One region of the Streptomyces sp. NPDC041796 genome, then DNA from elsewhere that is predicted to be linked to it. Evidence: riboswitches for the same ligand, from Rfam matches in the RefSeq annotation. Region 1 holds a riboswitch; the other holds the start of a gene.
The links. A riboswitch is a leader RNA that binds a small molecule or an ion and turns the genes downstream of it on or off. The one in region 1 is predicted to bind glycine.
Positions count from the first base shown of each region.

Region 1 (3,399 bases):
CGCGAAGGGGTGCATCTGGCCGAACTCCGGCCAGGTCACCGGCTCCATCTCGGTGGTCGCGTTCAGCTTCATCGTGCAGGAGCCGAGCGGGATCATGCCTCGGTCCAGCGCGTAGTCGCGGTCGGCGAGCTTGCGCAGGTAACGCAGCATCGCGGTCTCGGAGCGGTGCGCGTGGAAGACGGGGTGGGTGAGGTACGCGTCGGTGCGCAGCCGCGCCGCGGGCAGGACGTCGGCGGTGCCGGCGTCCAGCGCCTCGATGTCGCCGCGCACGCCGAAGGCGTCCCACACGGCGGCGATCTGGGCGCGGCCGGTGGTCTCGTCGCAGGCGGCGGAGACGTGATCGGCGTCGACGAGGCGGAGGTTGACCCCGTTCTCGCGGGCGGCGGCCACGGCCTCGGCTGCCTTGCCGGGAACGCGGACGGTGACGGTGTCGAAGAAGGTGTCGTGGACGACCTCCACACCGCCCGCACGCAGGCCCTCGGCGAGGACGACGGCGTACCGGTGGACGCGCTGGGCGATCTGCTTGAGCCCCTCGGGGCCGTGGTAGACGGCGTACATGCCGGCCATGACGGCGAGCAGCACCTGCGCGGTACAGATGTTGCTGGTGGCCTTCTCCCGGCGGATGTGCTGCTCACGCGTCTGCAGCGCCAGGCGGTACGCCTTGTTGCCGTCCGCGTCGACGGAGACGCCGACGAGCCGGCCCGGCAGGCTGCGGGCGAAGGTGTCGCGCACGGCCATGTAGCCGGCGTGCGGGCCGCCGAAGCCCATCGGCACGCCGAACCGCTGGGTCGTCCCGACCGCGATGTCCGCGCCCAGCTCGCCGGGCGAGGTGAGCAGGGTGAGCGCCAGCAGGTCGGCGGCGACGGTGACGATCGCGCCGAGCTCGTGCGCCTGATCGATGACGGCCTTGATGTCCCGTACGGCACCGGAGGCGCCGGGGTACTGGAGCAGCACGCCGAAGACACCGCGCTCGGCGACCTCGGCCGGGATGCCCTCGCTCAGGTCGGCGACGACGACCTCGACACCGGTCGGCTCGGCGCGGGTCTCGATGACGGCGATGGTCTGCGGCAGGGCGTCGGCGTCGACCAGGAAGACGCCGTTCTTGACCTTGCCGACGCGGCGGGCCAGGGACATGGCCTCGGCGGCGGCGGTGCCCTCGTCGAGCAGCGAGGCTCCGGAGGTCGGCAGCCCGGTCAGGTCGGCGACCATGGTCTGGAAGTTGAGCAGCGCCTCCAGGCGGCCCTGCGAGATCTCCGGCTGGTACGGCGTGTACGCGGTGTACCAGGCGGGGTTCTCCATGACGTTGCGCAGGATGACCGGCGGCGTGAAGGTGCCGTAGTAGCCGAGACCGATCATCGGGGCGAGCACCTGGTTGCGGTCGGCGAGCGAGCGCAGCTCGGCCAGGACCTCGGCCTCGGTACGCGCGTCGGGCAGCCCGAGGGCCTCGGCGCTCTTGATCACATCCGGCACCGCGGCAGCCGTGAGCTCGTCGAGCGAACCGTAGCCGACCTGCGCGAGCATCTTGGCGCGGGCCTCTTCGTCGGGCCCGATGTGCCGCTGCTCGAACGGGATGCCCTGTTCGAGTACGGAGAGCGGAATGCGGTTGGCGGTCATTGCGGAGGCCTCCTGGTCGATACGACCTGCGAGGGGCACCACGGCGCGGGTGCCCGGACGGCCTCCCCCTCTGTCATCTCAACCTGAGAGCTTCACCGGACCTCCCCATGACGGGGCGGGCCGGCTTTCACCGTCGGTGAGAGCGGATGCCGTCCGACGCCCGCCCTGCTTTCCAGAGTGACCTCATCCGTGCGGTACCGGGTGCCTGAGAGATTCCGGGGAGGATTTGCTCCTTCGGCGCCTCCGAAAGGTTTCTCCGGAGGACTCTCCCGCACGGGGTCAGCGGCCGTCTGCCAGCCTACCAGCGCGGTCCCCGCCCGATCCCTCGAGTGGCCGACGTCACCGATGTGCACTTTCGTAGTGTTTACAGAGCGGTTGCGACCAGTTGGAGGGACCGTGCAGACCGATATCGATCCGCGCAGCCTGATCGGCCGCAAGGCCTTCGACCGCAACGGCCACAAGATCGGCACCATCGACGAGGTGTACCTGGACGACGCGACGGGGGTTCCCGAGTGGGCCGCCGTACGCACGGGCCTGTTCAGCCGCGACGCCTTCGTCCCCTTGGAGCCCAGCGGCCTCGAGGCCGACGGCCTGCACGTCCCGTACGACCGCGCCCTGATCAAGGACGCGCCCGACTTCGGCGTGGGCCGCCACCTGTCTCCCGAGCAGGAACTGCAGCTCTACCACCACTACGGCCTCGCGCTCCCGCCCCCTCCCGCGACGGACCGCGACTTCGGCAAGCTCGCCGGCCAGGAGGACTGACCCGGCACGAGAGGCAGCGGATCCGACGGCTCCAGGTCCGGATCGTCGGCCCAGAAGGTTCGCACCCGCCCCGGTGCCGACCCCGGCTCCTCGAATCGCACGGTCACCCGGCCCAGCCCACTTCCCTGCACCCACCCGGCTCCGTACTCGGCGTGCCGCACGTCCTGACCTGCCACCCACCGCCGAGGTTCGTCCGCACCGGCCGTCCCGGCACTGTCCGGCCCGGCAGCCGCGCGTCCCGCCGCTCCACCGGCCTCCCCGGCTCCGGGCCCCGCCCCGCTCCCGGCCCCGTCTCCGCGGCCCTCCCCCTCCGTGGAAGCGCCACCCTCCAGGGCACCCGACCGCACCCGGGCGTCCAGCCCGTCCGCCGCCGCAACCTCCTCACGAGGCCCGCCGCCCCCGCCCGGGCCGCCACTCGGCCCGGAGCCGGCCCGGCCGCGCATGCCGGAGCCGGCGACAACGGGCCGCCCGGCCGGTTCACCGACCGCCGGTCCGGCCACCTCGTCGCCCTTACGGGCCGGAACCCCCGCGTGGCCACCCGGCCAGGCGCGCACGTCCGCCTCCTGGGACACCGCCGGCGCGCCGGGCCCGCCCACCACAGCGCCCGCACCGGACTCCCCCGTCTTATGGGACACACCGGCGACGTCCTCAACCGGTTCCGCACCCCCCGCTCCCGCCCCGGCCGCCTCCTCCGCAGCGGCCTGGGCGAACAGGTCCTCCTGCGTATAGTCCGCGAGCCCCGTCACTCCCACGCCCAGCAGCCGCACACCACCCGTGGTGTCCACCCCCTCCAGCAGCCGTGCCGCCGCCTCCCGCACCACCACCGGGTCGTCCGTCGGGCCACGCAGCGTCTCGGACCGGGTCAGCGTGGAGAAGTCGTACCTCCGGACCTTCAGCACCACCGTCCGTCCCGACCGCCCCGCGCCCCGCAGCCGCTGGACGCACCGCTCCGCCAGCCGCTCCACCTCGATCCGCACCCGCACCCGGTCGTGCAGGTCCACGTCGAACGTGTCCTCCACGGAC
Region 1 is NZ_JBVJAH010000019.1:111,783-115,181, forward strand. Features, by position in the region: gene gcvP (aminomethyl-transferring glycine dehydrogenase) at 1-1,614, opposite strand, end outside; glycine riboswitch at 1,797-1,896, opposite strand; gene ACZ6C1_RS30835 (PRC-barrel domain-containing protein) at 2,011-2,376, shown strand; gene ACZ6C1_RS30840 (DNA polymerase IV) at 2,304-3,399, opposite strand, start outside.

Region 2 (3,399 bases), on a different contig from region 1:
AGCGCCCGGCCCAGGGCGTCCATCGGTACGTTACGGTCGGCGCCCTCCCAGGACGAGAGCTGCACGCCGATGAAAAGGGTGGGGCTGTCCCCCTCGATGCTCGCCAGGCAGCGGCGGGCCGTCAGAACGGTGGCGGTGGCGTCGAACTCGGCGGCCGCGGCGGACAGGAAGTCGACCGGGTCCTCCTGCCAGTCCGGCTCGAACAGCCGCACCCGGGCGCCGCTCGCGGGCCCGTCCAGCGGGGTGCGGCCGGCCCGGCACAGCTCGGCGACGGCGAGCGGGGGCAGCGGGGCGCCGACGGCACCGCCGGGGTTGACGGCGATGCCGAGCTGTGGCGGCAGGCCGCGTGCGAACTCGACGGCCGGGGCGACGGCGTACGGCATGTGGGCGCCCGCGCACTGGAGGAACTGGGCCTCGGAGCTGAAGACGGGGACGTACGCCTGCCCGCCGATCTCCAGGGTGGGCAGGTCCAGGTCCGGGCTGTCGGGGGCGCCGCCGTTGGGGAGGGGCACCCAGACGTGGCTGCGGCCCAGCACCTCGACGAGACGGCCCCCGGCCGCGGGGTTCCCCAGGGAGGCGGCGAGCACCTCTTCGAGCTCATTGCCCGGCCATGCAGTGTCCACTGGTGCTCCTGGTCCTTCCCCGCGCGTGCCTGTCGCTGCCGCAGCACCCTAACGCGGGCTCCGCCGCCCGGGTCGCCGCCCGGGTCAGCCGAACGCGATCCGGGTCAGCGCGGACGCCGCCGGACGGTCCAGCAGCACGGCGGACGCGCACCCGCGCGGCACGACGCCCCGCTCCGCGCCCCGCACCAGCCGCCCCACCGCCCTGCGGTGCCGCCCGAAGGCGTACCCCGACACACCGCGGCCCCGCTCGCGCTGGCCCTCCCGGGCCGTGCCGGGCGGGACGTCCAGCAGGAACAGGTGCAGGGCCGTGCCGCGCCGCCGGGCCTCCCGGGCGAGCCAGCGCCGCACCCAGGCCTGGGTGCCGCAGTCGTGGACGACGACGCTCTCGCCGGAGCGCAGGGCCCGCCGCAGCCCCGCGTAGTGCGCCAGCCGGACGAGGGGCCGGTAGACGGCGTACGGCAGGAGGCCGGGCACCCGGTGCTCCCACCGCTCCCGGGCGTCCTGCGAGTCGATGCCGCGTCCCTGGGCCGCCCGGGCGATCAGGGTCGACTTGCCGCTGCCGGGCAGGCCCGACACGACCACCAGGTCACCGGCCGGGAAGATCAGCGCCCGGGGTCCGCACCCGCGCCGGTCCCGCAGGTCGCGCACGACCGGGAGGGCGGGCGCACCGGCCACCGCCCGCCCGCCCGCGGGCAGGCCCGGCTGCCCGGGCACGCCGGCGGTCGTCGGGTACGCCCCGGTCCGCTGCAACGTCATCGCTACTCCCCCAGCTGGGTCGGCTTCTGACGACCCTTGCCCATGAAGTGTAAAGAAAGGGTAATAAGGCACAAGCGATTTGCCGAGGAGACCCCGCGTGCAATGATGTGCGCGCCGACGCACACACGTGCGTACACAACCGCATACCGGCCGCTTGAATCCGCGCGGGAGAGTTCCGGGTCCCGCCCGGGCGCCGAAGGAGCAAGTTCCTCCCTTGAATCTCTCAGGCCCCGTACCGCGTGGATGAGGCAGATCTGAAAAGCGGGCCGCCACGGCGGCTCCACCCAAGGTGCAAGCCGAAGGCCGTCCCCGTACGGTCACGGTGAACCTCTCAGGTTCCGATGACAGATGGGGAGGATCGTCTTCGAGCCATGCCCTGGGAGCCACATCCATGAGCACTGCCCCCCGCCTGACCGCCCTCGATGCCGTGCATCGTGCGCTCGGCGCGACCATGACCGACTTCGCGGGCTGGGACATGCCGCTGCGGTACGGGAGCGAGCGTGACGAGCACAACGCCGTCCGTACGCATGCCGGACTGTTCGACCTCTCCCACATGGGTGAGATCACCGTCACCGGCTCGCAGGCCGCCGACCTGCTGGACTACGCGCTCGTCGGCAACATCGGCAGCGTCGGTACCGGCCGCGCCCGCTACACGATGATCTGCCAGGAGGACGGCGGCATCCTCGACGACCTGATCGTGTACCGGCTCCAGGAGCAGGAGTACATGGTCGTCGCCAACGCCTCGAACGCGCAGGTCGTGCTGGAGGCGCTGACCGCCCGCGCCGCCGGGTTCGACGCCGAGGTGCGCGACGACCGGGACGCCTACGCGCTGCTCGCCGTCCAGGGGCCGCAGTCCCCCGGCATCCTGAAGTCCCTGACCGACGCCGACCTGGACGGGCTGAAGTACTACGCGGGCCTGCCGGGCACCGTCGCGGGCGTCCCCGCGCTGATCGCCCGCACCGGCTACACCGGTGAGGACGGCTTCGAGCTGTTCGTGGAGCCGCAGCACGCCGAGAAGCTGTGGCAGGCGCTGCTGGAGGCCGGAGCCCCGGTGGGTCTGATCCCGTGCGGGCTGTCCTGCCGCGACACGCTGCGCCTGGAGGCGGGCATGCCGCTGTACGGGCACGAGCTGACGACGTCCCTGACCCCGTTCGACGCGGGCCTGGGCCGGGTGGTCAAGTTCGAGAAGGAGGGCGACTTCGTGGGCCGCGAGGCGTTGGCCGCCGCCGCCGAGCGGGCGCAGATCGCCCCGCCGCGCAAGCTCGTGGGCCTGATCGCCGAGGGCCGACGGGTCCCGCGCGCCGGGATGTCCGTGGTGGCGGACGGCAAGGTGATCGGCGAGGTCACCTCGGGCGCCCCGTCGCCGACGCTGGGCAAGCCGATCGCCATGGCATACGTGGACGCCGCGCACGCCGCGCCGGGCACCGGAGGGGTCGGCGTCGACATCCGCGGTACCCATGAGCCGTACGAGGTCGTGGCGCTGCCGTTCTACAAGCGCCAGAAGTGACCCCCCGCACCACCACCCCGTTCACCAGCACTCCCCCGCGTACAGGAGAATTCCAGTCATGAGCAACCCCCAGCAGCTGCGCTACAGCAAGGAGCACGAGTGGCTGTCGGCCGCCGAGGACGGCGTGTCGACGGTCGGCATCACGGAGCACGCGGCGAACGCGCTCGGCGACGTGGTGTACGTCCAGCTCCCCGCGGTCGGCGACACGGTCACCGCGGGCGAGACCTGTGGTGAGCTGGAGTCGACCAAGTCCGTCAGCGACCTGTACTCCCCGGTGACCGGCGAGGTCGTCGAGGCGAACCAGGACGTCGTCGACGACCCCTCGCTGGTGAACACCGCCCCGTTCGAGGGCGGCTGGCTGTTCAAGGTACGCGTCGCGGACGAGCCGAAGGACCTGCTCTCCGCCGACGAGTACACCGAGTTCTCCGGCAGCTAAGGACCCCTCCCCGATGTCGCTTCTGAACACCCCTCTTCACGAGCTGGACCCGGACGTCGCCGCCGCCGTCGACGCCG
Region 2 is NZ_JBVJAH010000001.1:435,062-438,460, reverse strand. Features, by position in the region: gene ACZ6C1_RS01985 (enhanced serine sensitivity protein SseB) at 1-623, opposite strand, end outside; gene ACZ6C1_RS01980 (AAA family ATPase) at 708-1,379, opposite strand; glycine riboswitch at 1,535-1,627, shown strand; gene gcvT (glycine cleavage system aminomethyltransferase GcvT) at 1,771-2,886, shown strand; gene gcvH (glycine cleavage system protein GcvH) at 2,945-3,322, shown strand; gene glyA (serine hydroxymethyltransferase) at 3,336-3,399, shown strand, end outside.
Region 2: it holds a riboswitch for glycine, as region 1 does, so the genes downstream of both, gcvT (glycine cleavage system aminomethyltransferase GcvT) here and gcvP (aminomethyl-transferring glycine dehydrogenase) in region 1, are expected to answer to the same signal.